Linked DNA regions of Thalassobaculum sp. OXR-137. The protein of the gene in region 2 interacts with the protein of the main gene of each other region in a pairwise test. Links are inferred from orthologs where the notes say so. Each region holds a gene or a part of one and is shown on either strand. Other genes may lie near its edges.

Region 1 (6,500 bases), 990 kb from region 2 along the record:
CGGCGAAGGACGTGTTCTCGCGCCTCGGCCTGCGCTGCCCGGGCGGCATGGTGGTCAGTCTCGACGCCTTCGAGAACGGCCATCCGATGGACCCGCCCTACGTCATCAAGCCGATCGACCAGGGTTCCAGCGTCGGCGTCCACATCGTGAAGGACGGCGATAACTACCGACCGACCGGCAGCGACTGGACCTTCGGCGACCGGGTGCTGGTGGAACCGTTCATCGACGGCCGCGAGCTGACCGTCGCCGTGCTCGACGGCGAGCCGCTGGAAGTGACCGAGATCACTTCCGACCGCGGCTTCTACGATTACGAGGCCAAGTACGCCGAGGGCGGCTCGATCCACCTGCTGCCGGCGCCGATCCCCGCCGCGATCCGCGAGGAAGCGCTGGAGACGGCCCGCCGCGCCCATGAGGCGCTGGGCTGCCGCGGGGTGAGCCGCTGCGACTTCCGATACGACGACACCAAGTCCGATCCGGGCACGCTGTACCTGCTGGAGATCAACACGCAGCCGGGTATGACCCCGACCTCGCTCGTGCCGGAGCAGGCCGCCTTCCGCGGCATCTCCTTCCCGGAGCTGGTCGCCCGCATGGTGGAGGGGGCCCGATGCGACTACTGACCCCCTTCTCCGCGGCGAAGAAGCAGCCGGCCAAGGGCAAGCGCGGCAAGGCGACCCCCGCCCGCCGTCATCGTCCGGTCCCGGCCTGGCGCGGCCCGCTGCTGCGCTTCGGCGCGGCCGCCGTGGTGATCGTCGGCGCCGGCACCGCCATCGGCTGGACCGTTCAGTCCGGCAGCTTCGCCCGCGCCTGGGCGAACGTGACCGACGGCGCGCTGCAGCTCACCGCCGACGCCGGCCTCGCCATCGACGACGTGCTGGTCTCCGGCCGCGAGAACACCAAGCCCGGCGCCCTGCTGGAGCAGGTCGGCGTCCAGCGCGGCACGCCGATCCTCAGCGTCGACCTGGAGGCCACCCGCGAGCGGGTCCTGGCCCTGCCCTGGGTCAAGGACGCCCGGGTCGAGCGCCGCCTGCCGGACACCCTGCATGTGACCCTGGTGGAGCGACGGCCGATCGCCCTGTGGCAGCGCGGCCGCGACTTCACCCTGGTGGATCAGGACGGCGTGGCGATCGCGGGACAGGACGTCCGCAAGTTCCACGACCTGCCGATCGTCATCGGCGAGGAGGCCCCGAAGCGGGCCGCCGGCGCGCTGGCCATGCTGTCGAGCGAGCCGGAACTGCTGCAGCGCGTGCGCGCCCTGACCTGGGTCAGCGGCCGGCGCTGGACCGTCCGGCTGAACAACGGGATGGACGTGGAACTGCCGGAGGTCGATCCGGCCGGCGCCTGGACCCACCTGGCCAGCCTGGCGCGCGAGCACGGCGTGCTGGAGCGCGACGTGGTGACCATCGACCTGCGCATTCCCGACCAGCTGATCATGCGGGTGACCCCGGCCGCGCGCGAGCGCGCCGCGTCCCCCGGCGCCAACACCTGACGAACGGAAGAAGGACACACCGGTGAGAAAGCCCCTGGGCAAAACACGAAGCGGATTGGTCGCCGCCCTCGACATCGGGTCGAGCAAGGTGTGCTGTTTCGTTGCCAAGATCGGCGACCCACCGTCGAACCCGCTCCTGGCGGGGGCTGGGCTGCCGTCGGGCTCGATCCGCGTGGCCGGCATCGGCCACCAGGTCAGCCGCGGCGTGAAGGCCGGCCGCATCACCGATGTCGACCAGCTCGAGGCCTCGATCCTGAACGCCGTGCACGCGGCCGAGAAGATGGCCGGCGCCGAACTGCGCTCCGTAATGGTGAACATCTCCGGCGGCTGGCCCGCCTCGCAGACGGTGGGGGTGGAAGTCTCCGTCGCCGGTCACGAGGTCGGCGACAGCGACCTGCGCCGGGTGCTCGACCAGTGGCGCCATCTGGAGAACCTCGACGGCCAGGACCTGATCCACTCGATCCCGGTGGGCTTCACCATCGACGGCACCAACGGCATCCGCGATCCGCGCGGCATGTTCGGCGAGACCCTGGGTGCGCACATGCACGTGGTCACCGCCAACAGCGGCGCCGTGCGGACCCTCTCCACGGTGCTGGAGCGCTGCCACCTGGACATGGACGCGCTGGTCGTCTCGCCCTACGCCTCGGGCCTGTCCTGCCTGGTCGACGACGAGATGGATCTGGGCGTCACCGTGATCGACATGGGCGGCGGCACCACCAGCTTCGCCGTCTTCTTCGACGGCAACGTGGTCTATACCGACTGCATCCCGGTCGGCGGCCACCACGTGACCAACGACATCGCCCGCGGGTTCTCCACCCCGATCCTCGCCGCCGAGCGGATCAAGACGCTGTACGGCAGCGCCCTGCCCTCGCCGCTCGACGATCAGGAGACCATCGACGTCCCGCCGATCGGCGAGGAGGACCACGTCCAACCCAATCACGTCTCCAAGTCGCTGCTGGTCGGGATCATCCGTCCGCGGCTGGAGGAGACCTTCGAACTTGTCCGTTCTCGGCTGGAAGCCAGCGGGTTCGACAAGATCGCCGGCCGGCGCGTCGTGCTGACCGGCGGTGCAAGCCAGCTGCCGGGCGCGCGTGAGCTCGCCCAGCTCATCCTCGACAAGCAGGTTCGCATGGGCCGGCCGATCCGCGTCCAGGGCCTCGCCGAGGCTGCGGGCGGGCCAGCCTTCTCGACCTGCGCCGGGCTGCTGGTCTACGCCGCCAATCCCCACCTCGACGCCCCCCGTCTGGCGCCTGCCCCGCAAACCGAGTCCGCCGGCCTCTTCGGCCGGGTCGGCTCGTGGCTGAAGGAGCATTTCTGATGCGCGAACGATCCTCGCATTCCCCCGCACACCCCCGCTCCATCACCGTCCAGCCCTCGGTCGGTGCTCACGGCTCCTGCTGGCGCCGTCAGGCGAGAAACGTCGTTTCGCGCGACCCGCAACCTTCCTCCGCCGCCGACCCCACCGGCGACGGACACTCGACCATCGACGACTCCCGCGGCGACGGCCGCTCCCCCCACCCCGCCAAGATTTGACGCTACCCCGGAGGCACGCATGACCATCAACATCACTGTCCCCAACGAAGACAACGAGCTGGCCCCGAACATCACCGTCGTCGGTGTCGGCGGCGCCGGTTGCAATGCCGTCAACAACATGATCAGCGCCAATCTCGGCGGTGTGAACTTCATCTCGACCAACACCGACGCCCAGGCGCTGAAGCAGTCCATGGCCGAGCGGCGCATCCAGCTCGGGGCCGAGGTCACCCAGGGTCTCGGCGCTGGCTCCCGTCCGGATGTCGGCCGGGCCGCCGCCGAGGAGTCGATCGAGGAGATCCTCGACGCCCTGAACGGCGCCAACATGTGCTTCATCACCGCCGGCATGGGCGGCGGCACCGGCACCGGTGCGGCCCCGGTCATCGCCCGGGCGGCGCGCGAGCGCGGCATCCTGACCGTCGGCGTGGTCACCAAGCCGTTCCACTTCGAAGGCCATCACCGCATGCGCCTGGCCGAGGGCGGCATCGAGGAGCTGACCAGCTACGTCGACACGCTGATCATTATCCCGAACCAGAACCTGTTCCGGATCGCCAACGAGAAGACGACCTTCGCGGACGCCTTCAACATGGCGGACGACGTGCTGCACTCCGGTGTGCGCGGCGTCACCGACCTGATGGTCATGCCGGGCCTGATCAACCTCGACTTCGCGGATATCCGCACGGTCATGAGCGAGATGGGCAAGGCGATGATGGGCACCGGCGAGGCCAGCGGCGAGAAGCGCGCCATCGACGCCGCCGAGGCCGCGATCAACAACCCGCTCCTGGAAGACGCCTCCATGAAGGGTGCGAAGGGCGTGCTGATCAACATCACCGGCGGCTTCGACATGACCCTGTTCGAGGTCGACGAGGCGGCCAACCGCATCCGCGAGGAAGTGGACAGCGACGCCAACATCATCTTCGGCTCCACCTTCGACGAGAAGATGGAAGGGGTGATGCGGGTCTCCGTGGTCGCCACCGGAATCGCCGCCGAAGGCCAGGTCGCCAAGCCGCGTCCGCAGCTCTCGGTCGTCACCCCGCGCCCGGTCAAGCAGCCGGAGCCGGAGCCCATGCCGGAGACCGCGATCCGCGCCGAGGCCGCCCCGATGGCCCCGGCCCCGAAGCCGGCCGCGTCCATGTCCACCCTGGACATCACCCGTCAGGCCGAGAGCGGCATCGGCGAGCTGTCCTTCCCGGATGCCGACGACTTCGCCGAGGTGGCGTCTCTGGACTCCGCCGAGGACGATCAGGAGGAGACCGGGATCGAGAAGGTCGAGATCGTCGACGCGGCGGCCCCGGCCGTGGCGAAGGTCGCTCCCGACGCCTTCCGGCCGACCGCCTCGACGGTGCCGCAGCGTCGTCCGGACATGACCCCGAAGGCGGCGGACCCGTTCCGCGGCAGCGACATGGTCAACGCCACCCGGGCCGAAGCCGCCGACGCGGCTCCGAAGTCCCGCAGCGCCGGTCTGTTCCGGCAGATCACCGGGCTCGGCCTGAAGAACGACAAGCCGGCGGAGGCCCCGGCCCCGCAGCCGCAGCAGGCCCAGCGTCCGGCGCCGGCTCAGGCCGCCCAGCCGCGTCTCGGCGCGCTCAACCCCGGCGATCGGGTGCGGGCCAGCCAGAACGAAGACGAGATGCTCGACATTCCGGCCTTCCTGCGTCGTCAGGCCAATTGAGCATCGCCCTATAACTCTTTGATACAGCGCTGTAATTTCGGTAACAGTCTGTAACAAAGAGTGACTTCCGCGACCCCGGTCGGATTGCTAAATCTACCGGGGTCGCTTTTTGTCCGCTTGGGATACGGAAGTAGACCTAGAACATGGAATGATTGAGGCTCGACAGTGATCATGGCGACACGATTTCCAGGATACGCCGCAGCGTCCCGTCAGAAGACGCTCAAGCGGGCCATCCCGTGTCGCGGGGTCGGGCTCCACTCGGGCACGCAGATCACCATGCGTCTCTGCCCTGCGCCGATCAATCACGGCATCGTCTTCCACCGCACCGACATCCAGGACCGCAACCCGTTCATCGCGGCACGCTACGACAACGTGGTCGATACCCGCCTGTGCACCGTCATCGCCAATGAGGACGATGTGCGCGTCGGCACGGTCGAGCACCTGATGGCTGCCTTCGCCGGCTGCGAGATCGACAACGCGCTGGTGGAGATCGACGGCTCGGAAGTCGCGATCATGGACGGGTCGTCTGAGCCCTTCGTCTTCCTGATCGACTGCGCCGGCATCGCCGAACAGGACGCGCCGCGCCGCGCCATCGAGATCCGTAAGCCGGTGACGGTGGACATGGACGGCAAGCGGGTCACGCTGAGCCCGGCCGACAGCTACGCTATCGACTTCGAGATCGACTTCGACAGCAAGGCGATCGGCCATGCCTCGCTCGGCGTGGAGATGGTCAACGGCACCTTCCGCCACGAGATCGCCCAGGCCCGCACCTTCGGCTTTCTGCACGAGGTCGAGTATTTGCAGGCCAACGGCCTCGCCCGCGGCGGCAGCCTGGACAACGCGGTCGTCATCGACGGCGACACGGTGCTGAACGAAGGCGGCCTGCGCTTCAAGGACGAGTTCGTGCGCCACAAGGTGCTGGACTGCGTCGGCGACCTGTATCTGGCCGGTGCGCCGCTGATCGGCCATGTGGATGCGGTGAAGGCCGGCCACCAGATCAACAACGCCGCCCTGCGCGCGCTGTTCGCCGATCCGAGCGCCTATGCCATCGTCGACGTGGACGACGTCTACGCGGACGACCTGCTGCCGGCCACGGCGTGAACCAACGCCCCGAGTTGGTTTACGGGAATTAATTAAAACTAAATCTAAATCGCTGTATTCTTCCTACGCCCCCGCAGACCGGGTCGGCCATGGCGAGGAGGATTTGGTGACAGATTTCCGTATGAGGCATGGCGGGCTCGGCGCACTCGCCTCTCTGGTGCTGATTCTGGCAGCCTCCGCCTTCCAGTCAGCCCGAGCTGAATCCACCATCCGTATCGGCGGCACCGGCATGGGGCTGGCACTCGCCCGAGATCTCGGGCGCGCTTACACCGCCCAGACACCGGGCGTGGGGGTGGAGGTCCTGCCCAGCATGGGTTCGACCGGCGGCATGCAGGCCCTGGCCGACGGCGCCATCGATATCGGTCTTGCCGGTCGCCCGCTGACGAGCCGGGAAACTGCCGGAGGCCTGGACGTTACCCTGTGTCTGATCACTGCCCTGGTCTTCGCCACCTCCCACCCTGCCCCCAACAGCATCGCGGTCAGAGATCTGCCGGCAATCTACAGGGATCCCGCACCCACTTGGGCGGATGGAACGCCGTTGAAGGTCATTCTGAGGCCCCATAGCGGATCCGAGCATCCCTATCTCGCCTCCCGGGTGCCTGACCTGCAGCAGGCCTTCGACCGGGCCTTCACGCGCCGGGGGATCGCCATCGGCAAGACGGACCAGGAGAACGCCGCCCTGGCGGCCAGGATTGCCGGCTCGTTCGCGAT
Region 2 (6,292 bases):
GTTCCTCTCTCTTCCCCATCACCGACTTCCTGGACGGCCCGAAGGGACGATCCAGGAAGTCGGTAAAGAGAAATCGATGAGAGGACGGAGTATCCTACGGCGATTGAGCCCGGGCCTCCCCCGCCCTACGATGGCTGAACCATCGAGGGAGGATTCGACGTGCCACGGTATACGCCCGGCCCCTGGAAGATGCGCCCGAACGGCGAACTCTGGTCCTATCGGCGCGGCGGCAACCCTGCGCAGATCGGGACCGTTTCCTGGACGGGTGCCGCCGACGAGCGCGACGGCAACGCCCGGATCATCGCCGGCTCGGTGGATCTCAGCGAAAGCATGGAAGAGCTGATGCTGATCGTCTGCCAGCCCGAGGTGGTGGCGGCGATCCAGGGCTGCGACCGGATCTCGGCCAAGTCGCGGATGATCATCGAGAACGCCCGCACCACCCTGGAGGAGGTCACCGGCCGCAAGCTGCCGGAATGGCCGAAGCGGGATCCGCACGACACCCGCCTCGAATCGACCTGATCCCGGCGGCCCGAAGCCCATGCAGATCCGGGAGCTCCTCGCGACGATCGCGTCCAGCAAGGTGGCCGACTGGCAGACCATCTTCCGGCCGACCATGCGCCACCGGTTCACCGAAATTCTCGACGAGGCCGGCAAGCGGGAACAGCTGCTCGTAGACGAGCACCGGGTCTCGTTCTGCTACCGGCCGGACATCGCCATCACCATGGCTTACGGCCTGGTGGATCAGGCGGCCGTCCCCCTCCCGGCCGACCATCCCTTCGGTCGGGAAAACGCGCGGTCGATGTATCTGGACATCTTCTACGAAGGCCGGCTGGTGCATCGCGAGACGGTGATCAGCATCGACCGCCACCGGTGTCTGCTTCCCCTGCCGCAGTCCTGGGAGCCGCCGATCGCCGTGCCGACGGCGCAGTTCAGCCTGATCCGGCTGATCCATGCCCTGGCCGGGCCGCCGACGGACTACGACTCGTATTTCAAGGAGTGCGGGATGGTGCGGGCCGACACCGCGGCCTGGCCCTGAGCCGCCGGTCCGCTCAGAATCCCTGGGAGAACAGGGCGCCCGCCTTGTTGATGAGGAACAGCACGCCGAGCCCGCCGATCACGATGACCAGGAGCCATCCCGTCGCCTTGAGCGCCACCGACACGTCCTGATTCTTCGGCTTCTTCTTGGTCCGGGCTGCGGCGGCGGCGGGAGCCGCGGCTGCGGGAGCGTCTGCGGCCTTGGCGGCAGGCGACGGCGGCGTGGGCCGTTCCCTGGCCGTCTTCGACGTATCGAACACCACCAGTTCCTTGCCCTGGCCGGTCTTCGGGTCGAACGTATCCTTGATGACCTTGATGCCTTCGAAGCGCTTTTCGCCATGCAATTGCTTGGCGACCTCGATCGAGGAGTCCTTGTCAGGGTACGTCGAATCGATGACCCACTGGCCACCTTTCAGCGTGTGTACCTCGTACAGTGACTGCGCCATTGCTCCCCTCTCGGCAGGTCTTGCTGAGTACGCGGGATACTAAGCGAAGGTCCCCGGGAAGTCAGCCGAATGGTTCTATCTTAACATCCGGGATCTTAACCAAAACAAAACGGCCCCGCCGAAACCGACGGGGCCGTGCAACCTTTTCCTGAACCGCGGCCGAAGCCGCCGCGAGCGTTACTCGCGGTTGCCGAAGAGCTGCAGCAGGAACATGAACAGGTTGATGAAGTCGAGATACAGGGTCAACGCGCCCATGATCGCCTTCTTGCCGGCGACGTCGGAGGCGTCGATCTCGTTGTACATCTCCTTGATCCGCTGGGTGTCGTAGGCGGTCAGGATCGAGAAGACCAGCACGCCACCGACCGAGATCATGAACTGCAGTGCCGTGGAGGCGAGGAAGATGTTCACGATGCTGGCGATCAGCACGCCGAACACGCCCATGATCGCGAAGGTGCCGAGACCGGACAGGTCCTTCTTCGTGGTGTAGCCGTAGAGGCTCAGCCCGGCGAAGGCGGCGGCGGTGATGAAGAACACCCGCGCGATGCTCTCACCCGTGTAGACGAGGAACACCGACGATAGGGACAGGCCCATCAGCGCCGCGAAGACGTAGAAAGAAATCCGGGCGGCGGAGAGCGACATGCTCGTCACCCGCGCGGAGATCAGGAACACCATGCCGATCGGCGCGAGCATCACGACCCAGCGCAGCGGCGAGGCGTAGAGCGTCTCGCCGAGAGGCGTCAGGTAGCCGTCCTGGACGGCGAGCATGGTGGTGCCGAACGCGATCAGTCCGGTGAACGCGAGCGCCGCCACCATGTGATTGTATACGCCGAGCATGTACTGGCGCAGACCGACGTCGTATTGGGCGACATCGGCCTGTGACCGCGACATCGTCTGACGATCGTAATTCATGAGAACCCTCTTCATCTGCCCCGGCCCCTGCCGGCATACCCTCGTAAGGTAAGGACGAAGAGCCTTTCATTCAACTGCGGCGCAGGGCGATTCTTCCGCCGGACCATACTTTTCCACGGAATTTTTTAATTCGTCCAAAACCGGTTGTCCCAGGACTTTGGACTCTATATCGCCAGGGGTTCTAGACCCGCCGACCGCGCCCCGAAGACGAGAGATCGCGAGAATGGACGAGGAACGCCTGCTGGATGGACTGGTCTCCGGTCCCGACGATGCCGAGTATCAGCTCGACCTGGGCGGGCTCGACATACCTCACGCGACGGAGTCCGTGCGCCAAATGCTTGAGCGTAATAGATTTCGCGCCCCGCGCACGATCCTGGTGACCCTGGGCGATCCGTTCCCGGGCGGCCCAGAAAACCTGTTCCAGCCGATCGGCCGGCAGCTGCTGGAGGCGCGGCGCAGCGGCGTGATCGACTCCATGAAGCCGATCACGACCGATTACGGTCCCGGCTACTGGATCCGGACAGTGGGCAATGAAAAGGCCCCGACGGAGAGCGCCGAGAGCTAGATCACAAGATCGTTATTCGGCGGCCTCGGCCCGCAACTCGCGGCGGGTCTGCTTGCGACTCTCGCTCTTGAGCTGACCGCAGGCCGCCAGGATGTCCCGGCCGCGCGGCCGGCGCACCGGCGAGGCGTAGCCGGCCTTCAGCACCACCTGGGCGAACTGCTCGATCTTCTCGTCGCTCGGGCAGACGTAGTTCGAGCCGGGCCACGGGTTGAACGGGATCAGGTTGATCTTCGCCGGGATGCCGCGGATCAACGACACCAGACGCTTGGCATCCTCGACGCTGTCGTTGATCCCCTCCAGCATCACGTATTCGAAGGTGATGCGCCGGGCGTTGTTGACGCCGGGATAGGCGCGGCAGGCGTCCAGAAGCTCCTGGATCGGCCACTTCTTGTTGATCGGCACCAGGATGTCGCGTGTGTCGTCGGTGGTCGCGTGCAGCGAGATCGCCAGATTGACGCCGATCTCCTCGCCGCAGCGCTCCATCATCGGGACGACGCCCGAGGTCGACAGGGTGATGCGGCGGCGCGACAGGGCCACGCCCTCGTTGTCCATGACGATGCGCAGCGCCTTGGCCACGTTGTCAAAATTGTACAGCGGCTCGCCCATGCCCATGAGGACGATGTTGGTCAGCCGGCGCTCGGTCCCGGCGGTCGGGAACCCGTCCAGTTCGTCCAGCGCCAGCATGACCTGACCGACGATCTCCGCCGCCGTCAGGTTACGCACCAGACGCTGGGTCCCGGTATGGCAGAACGAGCAGGTGAGCGTGCAGCCGACCTGGGAAGAGATGCACAGCGTGCCGCGGTCCTCTTCCGGGATGAACACCATCTCCGCCTCGTTGCCGTCGGCGAAGCGCAGCAGCCACTTGATGGTGCCGTCGATGCTGTCCTGGCGGGTGGCGATGCCCGGTCGCGAGATCCGGAACCGCTGCTCCAGATCGGTGCGCAGCGGCTTGGCCAGGTTGGTCATGCCCTCGAACGCGATCGCACCCTTGTGGTAGATCCACTGCCAGACTTGGTTGGCGCGGAACTTCGGCAGCCCGGCCTCGGCGAACAGGGCTGCGAGTTCGGCGCGGTCGAGGCCGATCAGATCGGCGCGCGAATCGGCCGGCATCGGCCCGCGCGCGGCGAAGGCGCGCAGGTCCGCGGCGGCCTGCTCGGCCGAGACGGTCGTGATGGCAGCTTGCGTCATGCGGCGCAAAATGGCGCCGCGACCGCCGCAACGCAAGTGTCCTGTGCGACGCCCCGCCCGAAATGCCTTACGGACAGGCCTTGTCGATCAGTGCCTTGGTCGCGGTGAAGCCGCTCAGCGAGTAGGTGTCGGTGGTCAGCGTCCCGCGCGACGACACGCCCTTCACCACCATGTCGGCGCCCCGCACCATCGCCTGGACCAGCGGTCCGTCCTCCTCGGGTCCCTGGGTCCAGGCCCGGTCGCCGCTGGTGAACATGTCGAAGGTGGCGCCGCCGATCTGCACGGTCACCTCGCTGTCCTTGCGATAGGTATAGCCGGTGACGATGCTGACCTCGTCGTGAATGCCGGCCTTGGGGTCATGGGTGACCAGGGCGAACACCTCGCCGCGCGCGCTGTAGTCGCCCTCTGCCTTGGTCGGAGAGGACGCCATGTAACAGACCTTGCCGCCGCCCCGAGACAGGGTGAACGCGGTCCAGTCGCCGTTCCGGCCGATCCGCTCCGGCTCGGCCGCCGTCGCCGGCTGCGCCGCCATTGCCCCGATCACCGCCAGGGCCATCATCATCGCTCGGGTAGTCCAGCTCATTGCTCATTTCCCTCCGCGCCCACGTCCGACCCGATCCAGCGCCCACGACGCAGCGGATCGAATGCGGAGCCCGTCTTCGATGCCATCACCGCCCGACGATTTCAATTGCCGAGCACCAGCACGGATCCAAATCGATGGATGTGGCAGATAAATGGCGATGTATCCGAGCCCGGTGATCCGGGCGTCTCGGCGCCGCGTAGAGGGGGCATGGAAGCACGATGCTGGTACGAAGGCGAATCGACACAGCCGGCGGGAGGGGGTCCCGCGGCGATGGTTGCGTTGCGTCGGCGGCTCCCGTTACATGACTGCATGACGTCCGCCCCCGACATCGCCGAAGAGCCGGCGTCCTTCGACTCCCTGATCGAGGCGGTGGCCGTCGACCGCAGCAAGGCGGCATTCGCCGAACTGTTCGAACATTTCGCCCCGCGCCTGAAATCCTATCTGATGCGCCTCGGTACCGACGGTGCTGCGGCCGAGGAGGTGGTGCAGGAGGCGATGGTCATGGTCTGGCGCAAGGCGGACAGCTTCGACCGCCGGCAGGCCAGCGCCAGCACCTGGATCTTCACCATCGCCCGGAACAAGCGGATCGACCGCCTGCGCCGCGAGCGTCGGCCGGAGCTGGATCCGAACGATCCGGCGCTGGTGCCCGATGCGGAACCGCAGGCCGACCGCTCGGTCGAAGCGAACCAGTCGCGGGTGCGCATCCTGACCGCGATAAAAAATTTGCCGGCGGAGCAGTCCGAACTGATCCGGATGGCGTATTTCGATGACAAGTCCCATGCGGAGATCGCCGCTGAGAAGGATCTGCCGCTCGGAACCGTGAAATCCCGTATCCGCCTGGCCCTGGGCCGCATGCGGCGAGAGGTTGACGATCTTGGCTGACATCGGCCCCCATCATCATCCCGAAGCGGACCTGCTGCTGGACTATGCGGCGGGCAAGACCTCGCAGGCGGGATCCGTGCTGGTCGCCACCCACCTCGCCCTGTGCCCGACCTGCCGCCGCGAGGTGCGCGACTACGAGTCGCTCGGCGGTCTGCTGATGGAAACGACGCCCCCGGAAAGCCTGTCCGACGGCGCGCTCTCGGCGGTCCTTGCCCGGCTGGACGACAGTATCGACGAAGCAGAGGATCTGCCCCGGCCGATGCAGCCCCTGGATCCGGAAACCGTCAGGCTGGTGCCTGAGCCCCTGCGCAGCTTCCTGAGCGCCGGAATCGACGCTCTTCCGTGGAAGACCCGCGGAATCGGCGTGCGCGAGGCGATGCTCGATATCGGCGACCCCGCGGTGCGGACCTCGCTCGTGCGGATCGCGCCCGGCGGCCGCGTCCTGTCGCACACCCACGGGGATGTCGAGCACACCCTGGTGCTGAAGGGCGCCTATTCCGACGGCATCGGACGCTATGCCCGGGGCGATGTCTGCGTCGCGACCCCGGAGATCGACCACACGCCGGTCGCGGACATGTCCGAGGAATGCCTCTGCCTGATCGTGGTGGAAGGCGGACTGAAATTCACCGGTCCGTTCTCGCGGCTGCTCAATCCGCTGATGCCGCGCTGACCAGACCGCGCCGG

What was found.
Region 1: the proteins of rlmN (region 2) and ftsZ interact in binary tests that used the Escherichia coli proteins (3 or more experiments, as listed by UniProt). The link is inferred for Thalassobaculum sp. OXR-137 from one-to-one orthologs.

Annotation. Positions count from the first base shown.
Region 1 is NZ_CP139715.1:2,743,302-2,749,801, reverse strand. The notes cover bases 2,377-5,363. They hold ftsZ (cell division protein FtsZ), read left to right. Parts: upstream 2,377-3,038; coding sequence 3,039-4,688; downstream 4,689-5,363. Other genes in these bases: lpxC (UDP-3-O-acyl-N-acetylglucosamine deacetylase), read left to right, coding at 4,860-5,363; ftsA (cell division protein FtsA), read left to right, coding at 2,377-2,804. In the rest of the region: T8K17_RS12985 (D-alanine--D-alanine ligase), read left to right, coding at 1-617; T8K17_RS12980 (cell division protein FtsQ/DivIB), read left to right, coding at 605-1,486; more of ftsA, read left to right, coding at 1,509-2,376; more of lpxC, read left to right, coding at 5,364-5,789; T8K17_RS12960 (substrate-binding domain-containing protein), read left to right, coding at 5,896-6,500. UniProt on the Escherichia coli protein: Essential cell division protein that forms a contractile ring structure (Z ring) at the future cell division site. The regulation of the ring assembly controls the timing and the location of cell division.
Region 2 is NZ_CP139715.1:1,751,517-1,757,808, reverse strand. Bases 2,056-4,834 are described here. They hold rlmN (23S rRNA (adenine(2503)-C(2))-methyltransferase RlmN), read right to left. Parts: upstream 4,144-4,834; coding sequence 2,968-4,143; downstream 2,056-2,967. Other genes in these bases: T8K17_RS08265 (invasion associated locus B family protein), read right to left, coding at 4,211-4,726; T8K17_RS08275 (hypothetical protein), read left to right, coding at 2,614-2,955; T8K17_RS08280 (Bax inhibitor-1/YccA family protein), read right to left, coding at 2,056-2,390. Outside these bases: T8K17_RS08295 (hypothetical protein), read left to right, coding at 160-519; T8K17_RS08290 (hypothetical protein), read left to right, coding at 539-1,036; T8K17_RS08285 (hypothetical protein), read right to left, coding at 1,050-1,481; more of T8K17_RS08280, read right to left, coding at 1,659-2,055; T8K17_RS08260 (sigma-70 family RNA polymerase sigma factor), read left to right, coding at 5,036-5,608; T8K17_RS08255 (ChrR family anti-sigma-E factor), read left to right, coding at 5,601-6,278.